2 regions of the 'Nostoc azollae' 0708 genome follow, and region 2 is predicted to be linked to the other one. Evidence: riboswitches for the same ligand, from Rfam matches in the RefSeq annotation. Region 2 holds a riboswitch; the other holds the start of a gene.
What was found. A riboswitch is a leader RNA that binds a small molecule or an ion and turns the genes downstream of it on or off. The one in region 2 is predicted to bind cyclic di-AMP.
Positions count from the first base shown of each region.

Region 1: linked by a shared signal. The riboswitch ahead of AAZO_RS06310 (glycosyltransferase) and the one ahead of AAZO_RS21815 (universal stress protein) in region 2 are both predicted to bind cyclic di-AMP.

Region 1 covers NC_014248.1:1,386,362-1,390,581, reverse strand. Annotated here, with positions in the region: gene ilvA (threonine ammonia-lyase, biosynthetic) at 565-2,076, shown strand; cyclic di-AMP (ydaO/yuaA leader) riboswitch at 2,159-2,337, shown strand; gene AAZO_RS06310 (glycosyltransferase) at 2,499-3,779, shown strand.
Region 2 covers NC_014248.1:4,672,933-4,677,152, reverse strand. Annotated here, with positions in the region: partial or broken gene AAZO_RS44210 (IS1634 family transposase) at 1-489, shown strand, start outside; gene AAZO_RS21815 (universal stress protein) at 922-1,611, opposite strand; cyclic di-AMP (ydaO/yuaA leader) riboswitch at 1,729-1,845, opposite strand; gene rnc (ribonuclease III) at 2,528-3,211, opposite strand; partial or broken gene AAZO_RS31850 (element excision factor XisI family protein) at 3,438-3,592, shown strand; gene AAZO_RS44205 (Uma2 family endonuclease) at 3,990-4,220, opposite strand, start outside.

The DNA of each region.
Region 1 (4,220 bases), 2.1 Mb from region 2:
AGATGCACATTCCTCACTAAGGAATCTAACAAATATTCTGATTCCCTATATACAAGTATTAGCTAATTTCTGAGGAATGCATTCTGGAAATATTCGAGATAAAATTTCCTTGAGTGCATACAAAAAAATTCGATCACGCACAGTTGGAATAGCTAAGACTCTTGCTTCTTTACCTCTTCCTTTAGATTGGAGTAGTTCTAGATAGGGCGAGAATATATATTCTCCTTTTAAACACTTTTTATTAATTACTTTTAACTGAAACTTGGCTTGTTTGCTAAATTGTAATCCACTCAGTAGGTCAGTGCCTTTATTTAGACTAGATTTACACTTATCATTATAGATATTTATGAGTGATTTACTCGTAAAGTATAATTTGAGTAACTGAATAGGGTGTGTAGGACAAATTGCTCATCATATAAACGTAAGTATAGCTTTGAAACGATGCTAATTATACTTTTAACATATGGGCTAATACAAGTGCCATCATCCCATCCCAAAAACCCACCCCCCAATTACCCAACTAGAGTAAAATTAACATCCAACCCCAAATTGCATCTATAGCCCATGTATTGCGACTACCTGGTACAAATCCTCACTGCCCGCGTCTATGATGTAGCCCAGGAAACACCACTGGAATATGCCCCCAACCTCTCGAACCGCATCAATAACAAACTGCTGCTGAAGCGGGAAGATATGCAGTCTGTCTTCTCCTTCAAGCTGCGGGGTGCATATAACAAAATGGTCAACTTACCACCAGATTTACTGAAACAAGGTGTGATTGCTGCTTCTGCTGGAAATCATGCCCAAGGTGTGGCCTTGGCTGCCGGTCGTTTGGGAACAAAAGCAATCATCGTTATGCCGATGATTACGCCCCAGGTAAAAATCAATGCAGTCAAAACACGGGGAGGAGAAGTTGTACTACATGGCTATAACTATGATGATGCTTACGCCCACGCCCGGCAATTGGAAGCAGAAAAAGGGTTAACCTTTATACATCCCTTTGATGATCCTGACGTTATTGCTGGCCAGGGAACAATCGGCATGGAAATACTGCGACAATATCAGCAACCTATCCATGCAATATTTGTGGCTATTGGAGGTGGAGGTTTAATTTCCGGGATTGCGGCTTATGTGAAACGGTTGCGTCCCGAAATCAAAATTATCGGTGTCGAACCTGTCGATGCTGATGCTATGTCTCAATCTATTCAAGCGGGTCATCGGGTGCGGTTGTCTCAGGTGGGTTTATTTGCTGATGGGGTAGCGGTGCGGGAAGTGGGGGAAGAAACCTTCCGGTTGTGTCAGCAATATGTGGATGAAATTATTTTGGTGGATACGGATGCTACCTGTGCAGCGATAAAAGATGTGTTTGAAGATACCCGTTCTATTTTAGAACCTGCTGGAGCATTAGCGATCGCAGCTGCTAAAGCCTACGCGGAACGAGAACAAATCCAAGAACAAACCCTGATCGGCGTGGCTTGCGGTGCTAACATGAACTTTGAGCGCTTGCGTTTCGTGGCAGAACGGGCAGAATTTGGGGAACGTCGAGAAGCCATTTTTGCTGTGAATATTCCCGAAAAACTAGGCAGTTTGCGCCAGTTTTGTGAATGTTTAGGCGAGCGTAATTTAACAGAATTTAACTATCGCATTGCTGACAATAAAGAAGCCCATATATTTGTCGGAGTGCAAATTGAAAACCGCGCCGACGCAGCTAAAATAGTTGATAAATTTGAAGCTAGTGGTTTAAAAACAATTGATTTAACCGATGATGAATTAACAAAATTGCACCTGCGGCACATGGTCGGTGGACATTCTACCCTTGCTCAAAATGAATTATTATATCGGTTTGAATTTGTTGAACGTCCTGGTGCATTAATGAAATTTGTCGGTTCTATGTCTCCCGACTGGAATATTAGCTTATTTCACTATCGCAACAACGGCGCAGACTATGGGCGGATTGTAGTCGGAATGCAAGTACCACCCCATGAAATGGAAGAATGGCAAATATTTCTTGATTCCTTGGGTTATCACTATTGGGATGAAAGCCAAAATACCGCCTATAAGTTGTTTTTAGGTTAATAGGATGTATAATCAATGACATATTTTTTTTCCATACACCCCTTAACCCCTTGGAAATGACCTGTTATATTGTCAAGGATAATTAATCAGTCTGCCTAATGCCAATCCCTAAACTATATATTAGGGTAACTGGAAGCGGAGGAACCATATTTGGGGCTAATCTTTATAGATTTCGGAATTTGAAATCCAAAATCCAGACAAGAAGAACATCTCTCAGTTCTAGCCCGTCAGCTAACTTCGTCGGCATTGAGAGGAGACTGAACGAGCAACATTATTACAAGTAATGTCCTGTTCTCGTTAGTATCCTTGGCTGGTAACTTTGCGCTTCGTTTTACCTGCCCTCGACCTTTGAGGAAATAATAATTATAAGTTCAATTCTAGCGTCTGCGGCAGGATTAGTTGCCTTGAGGAGAAACTCAACTATGTTCCAGACTACACAAAATCGGGTTGCGCTTATTTCCGTTGATGGTGATCCATCTGCAAAAATTGGTCAAGAGGAAGCTGGGGGTCAGAATGTTTATGTGCATCAAGTAGGTATGGCTTTGGCTGAACAGGGTTGGCAAATGGATATGTTCACTCGTCGCAGTTGTCCGAGACAGACAACAATAGTACCCCATCATCCCAACTGTCGCACCATTCGGTTAAACACTGGGCCTGCAGAGTTTATTGGGCGAGATCATTTGTTTGACTATCTACCAGAATTTCTAGCGGAATTTCAAAAATTCCAACAGCAGCAAGGATTATATTATCCCATAGTGCATACCAACTACTGGTTATCTGCTTGGGTGGGTATGGAACTGAAAAAACGTCAACCACTGATTCAAGTGCATACTTACCACTCTCTAGGGGCAGTTAAATACAGAAGTGTGGGTCATATTCCCGTGATTGCTATCCAAAGGTTAGCAGTGGAACAAGCTTGTTTGGAAACAGTAGACTGTGTGGTTGCTACCAGTCCCCAGGAACAGAAGCATCTGCGAATACTAGTTTCTTACAACGGACGGACAGAAATGATTCCCTGTGGTACTGATCTTCAGAAATTTGGTGGACTTCCCAGGTTAGAGGCTAGGGAAAAGCTAGGAATTACCCCTGATGCCAAAATGGTTTTTTATGTTGGGCGTTTTGATCAGCGTAAAGGAATTGACACTCTGGTAAAAGCCGTTGCCCAGTCCACGTTTAGAGATGAGGGAAAGGTGAAACTGGTAATTGGTGGTGGTAGTTGTCCTGGTTACATTGATGGAATGGAACGCGATCGTATTACCACCATTGTTGCAGAACTAGGACTGGAAGATATAACCATCTTTCCCGGTCGCCTAGATCATAGCGTCCTCCCTTACTATTACAGTGCTGCTGATGTCTGCGTTGTTCCTAGTCACTACGAACCCTTTGGTTTAGTGGCTATTGAAGCAATGGCTAGTCAGACTCCCGTTGTTGCTAGTGATGTCCGTGGGTTGCAATTTACAATTGTACCAGAGGTTACAGGTTTACTCGCCCCTCCCAAAAACGACGTAGCTTTTGCAGCAGCTATTGACCGCATACTTGCTAATCCATCTTGGCGTGACGAGTTAGGTGTAGCTGGACGCGAACGGGTAGAAATTGCTTTTAGCTGGAATAGTGTGGGTTCTCGACTATCTCAGCTTTATCTGCGGCTGATGATGCAAGCAGCAGAACAATATCAAAACCAAACTCAGATTCTTGCGGCTTAAGAAGATTTAATCCCCTCACCCCCTATTTACAGCTACCGTGTACACACAAGTCCTATCTATCTTCGTTTGAGCCTATTTCGCCCCCTAAATCCCCCAATTATGGGGGACTTTGAAAATTCTTTTCCTCTCCTCCCAGAATTGGGGGTTAGGGGGCGGTTCAGTGAGGGCTTGGCTCAAATTAAAGACTTAATCATAGGACTACGCAAGTGTCACAATCAACTCTCTTCTAGGGTGCGTCAGACCTAATAAATTGCTTAATATCAACAGATGCTTAATATCAACAGAAGATTTTCGGCATCTGACGCACTGTAATGATATGCCAGTTGCGTAAGTCCGGAATCACTCTAACAAGTTAGCACTTCATAAACTGAGAATTTATAGATAAGTACCTGAGCAAAATTAATTGCACATTTTCTTAAAACCAGAAATCTCTGTATTTTT
Region 2 (4,220 bases):
ACCCAACATCATAACTCTTGTGGTCGATTTATTTTAGCAACAAATATTTTAGAGACAAGGGAATTAGAAACCATAGAAATATTGAGAATATATAGAGAACAGCAATCAACAGAAAGAGGATTTAGATTTATCAAAGACCCGTTATTTTTCACCGATAGTCTTTTTGTGAAGAATCCAGAAAGAGTAGAGACAATGATGATGTTAATGGCATTGTGTCTTTTGGTTTATAATCTGGGACAAAAACAATTAAGAATCTCGTTAAAGATGCAAAAAGCTACAGTTAAAAACCAACTGAATAAACCTACAGAATCCCCTACTGTACGTTGAATATTTCAGCGACAGTGGGTTGGGCTGGTTCCCCGACTTGTTAGGGGAGCTCCTCGGAAAGAGGCAGCAACTGGCGTATGTTTTCAAGGGAATCATTTTCTGATTACACAAGGAGTTCATAGGATTCTGAACTTAACAGAGGAACCTTGTCGAATTTTCTAATTCCTACCTACAGCTTGTCAAAAGTATTATTTATTTTCTTAGTTTTCAAATCTCTAGTTCACTATTGCATAGTCTTGTATTTTCATAAGTGATTGAGAAATTCAAATTAAAGATTGTTGTCTAACTACCTTTTTTTACACAATAAGAAAGCTGGAACTTTGACGTGCATAATTTATTTATATTTTCATGGCTACTGGATTTTTAAAAACTATAGTTCTGAAGTGCCTGTAAATGTAGTTTATTTATGCTACTTATTCAAGTGCGGAATGTGGCTTAGAAAGCAATACGGAGCACTTTGCGAATCTGAAACTTGTCAGTTGGTTTGGAGAATGGTCAAAGGGTAAAGGTTTTTTATTCTCTTTCCCCCCTAACCGACAAGTATTATTATTTGTGTATTGGGATTAAAAATCTATGTCTGCAATTATTTCGTGATTAATCAAGACAACTGGGTATACCCAACACAGCACAAGGAAAATCACTACCTAAACTATCAATCAAAGGATGATGGCTAGATTGACAACCTAACACCAGAACATCAGCAGCTTCTAATTCCACGACTTTTTTCAACTCAGTACCTAAGTTGCCAAACCGCAGATGAGATTTAAAATAACTCTGCCATTCTTGGGCTAAGTTTTTGGCTTGCCAAAGAATTTTATCTGCTTGATCTGGTATTGAAGTGGTCATTAACTGGGGTTTTGATTGAGTTAATACCAGTGTTCTTGATTGGGGTACATCACAAGTTGGATACTCTACGGCAAGCTGCTTTTGGGGCATACTTAAGTTATGATCAGAATAACTGCTTGGTTGTTCTTCTAATACATATACAGCCTTGACATTAACTTGAATATTCGTAGCTAAATTGGTTTGATGAGCAATACAAAAAGCAATATCTAAGGCTGTATGACTATTAGGTGAAGCATTATAGCCAACAACTAAATTGATGGACTTTGCTTGCAAATCTTTTTCACTAACGCATTTTTGAGGATCAGGTATTAGTATCATTTGCTCCATTAGGTCATAGCGACCAATGGCACTTTGTAATCTTGCTAAGAATGGCTTAATTCTCACAGCTTTAACTTCTCTCCCTTGAAACGAATCATCAATGAGAAGCAGGGATGACAATTTGAGATTATTGACTTTAGATTTTATTAGATTTATCGGAAATCCAAAATCATCCGTCTAAAATCTAAAATTGATTAAGGAAACCCCAACAACAACTGGTATTACAGCCAAGGTTTTGGAGGTTCCTTCCATTGCCGACGGAGTTAGCTGACGGGCTAAGACTGGAAGGTGTCTCTCAATTAAGATTAGCCCCAAACATTGGTTCCTCCGCTTCAAATTCAGCTTTCATGAATTTGAATTAGGCTACCCACTATAGGAATCCGACTTGATTACTGATAGCGCAGCGTGGCGTAAGCCATATTTACTTGTGTAGGTAGGCAAAAGGTAAAAGGCAAGAGGCAAAAGGGTTTTAGAGGATTCACTTGTACTGAATTTTGTATGGCTACGCCACGTAAGCTATCAAGACTCAAATAGGACTCCTATAGATAATAATACTATTCCATTAGCTTGAGGTAAAGTCAAGTTTAAAAATCTTCAGGTTCTGGTTGTAGAATGCAGCTTAATAGTTGCTTTTTCCAGTTTTTGTCATAAATTTCAGCATTCAAACTTTTTTACCTGGTGAAAATGCACAATGCTGACTGATTTGTAGGTTACATTGAACGCTAGGATTGTACCTGTGAAAGTGTAGGGGATATAAAGGATAATTATAATCAGGACGAACAGAATAATAGCATATCCCTATGTTGTATATCCGCAAATTTTGTAAATCCTCAATTCCGATGAGTTTATCATTAACTATCATTTGTTGATAATGATGATTCTAAAAACCTAAAAACAATTTTTAGATACATTGTCTACACGCTCAATTTGTTAGTAAATAACCATAATTCAAGAATTCCAATTTCTTTAAAATGACTACCACATTATTTCATCTGATACACTCTAAATCATGGTTGTGAGTGTGCCGTTAATTGTCTTAAAACAATCCTTGGTTTTTTAACTTTGCTATTGCATCTTCAGCAGCAGCTTTTTCCGCTTCCTTCTTGTTTTTTCCTTTCGCTTCTCCGTATTCTTTACCATCTACTAATACTCTAGCTATAAATTCTGGTGCGTGAGATGGTCCCCCTATTTGTTCTGTTACATATTTTGGAGGATTTGCACCAATTTCTTTTTGTACCCATTCTTGAAAACGATTTTTTGAATCTACATTTGAGCGAGGTTCTATAATATCTTCTGATACGGAATCAAATAGTGGTTCTATAATGGTGCGAATTGGTTCAACTTCACAGTTGTTATCTAAATAATAAGCACCAATCACTGCTTCAAAGGTACTACTGAGTAAGTTAGGGTTTTGAAAACCTCCATCTCTAATAGCGCCTTTCCCTAATCGCATTCTAAAGTCTAAACCTACTTCAATTGCAAATTTTGCTAGTTGTTTTTCTTCTACTAAGGCCGAACGACGACGAGTTAATTCGTCTTCTCCTTTTTGGGGATAACGACGATAGAGATATTGTCCACTGATGAAGTTTAGAATAGCATCACCGAGAAATTCTAAGCGTTCGTTGTGTTCTCCTTCTCCTGGGTTTTCGTTGACATAGGAACGATGGGTGAGTGCTTGACACAGGAGTTTCTCTCTATTGAAGGTGAGAAGTTTGTGCATTTTGGTATTTTATCTTTTGTATTAATGGCAATAGTTCATTTTCTCTAAATATGAAAAAACTGCAAAATGCGTTTATCATAAGCCATTTAATTCAATCAAATGGTTTTATTAAAACAAATTCAGGCAGGTAGTTTGTCTAATGGTAAAAAAAAAATCCTGATTTTGTCTGATAATTTTACCTTCTTTGACAACCATATCAACAAATTGTCCAAAACTTTTAAATTCTCTGCCATTATCTGTTGGCAAAATCTGGATACAACATGATGGAACTGAAATTGGTATAGCAGATGAATTAGTTAAATTAGAAGTACCAAGAGAATAATTGTTTTAGCTTTCCATGAACCTTTGGTGAGACAATATACAGGTTTTGCAGTTGGTTAATTCTAGATATTATTTTCCCATATTCCTGACTGCTTCAAAAAGTTGGGGATCTAATCTGTTAGATTACAGGAGAAACCCTACTTGAATCAAGCTATAAATCAGGAAAGTATGTAAAGATATAATCTGATTCGGTAACACAATTCGTTTGATTGCATATCCGAAATCAACAGGGTAACTTTGATAAAGTTCACTGTAGCATTCTCAGTACTTATCTAATAAGTTAAAGATCCAATGATCAAAGATTACTGCTTTTACACAAAGGTGGTATTTTTATTTATTGATCATATTTAATACAAGAGTGTGCGACTTCTATAACTAACAAGATATCTGAGCCTTAAGGGTGAGATGACCAATAATCATCATCTCGAGTTTTAACTATGGAAAAATCTGGTTCTGATTAGCTTTTTGGTGGTATGGTAATGGGAGATTGAGATTGTAAAGTTACTGTATTCCCTATGAGTTGTGCAAGTTCCTTTAATAATTTTCTTAAACAAGTTTCATGCGCTCTACCTTTTGCTACCATTTCTATCAGTTCTCCATTGATTAATTCAATGTGATCATCTTCATGAAAAAGGCCCATTTCTGTAAGTTTGTGATATTCTTCTAGGGTGAAGCGTTTAGCCTGAAT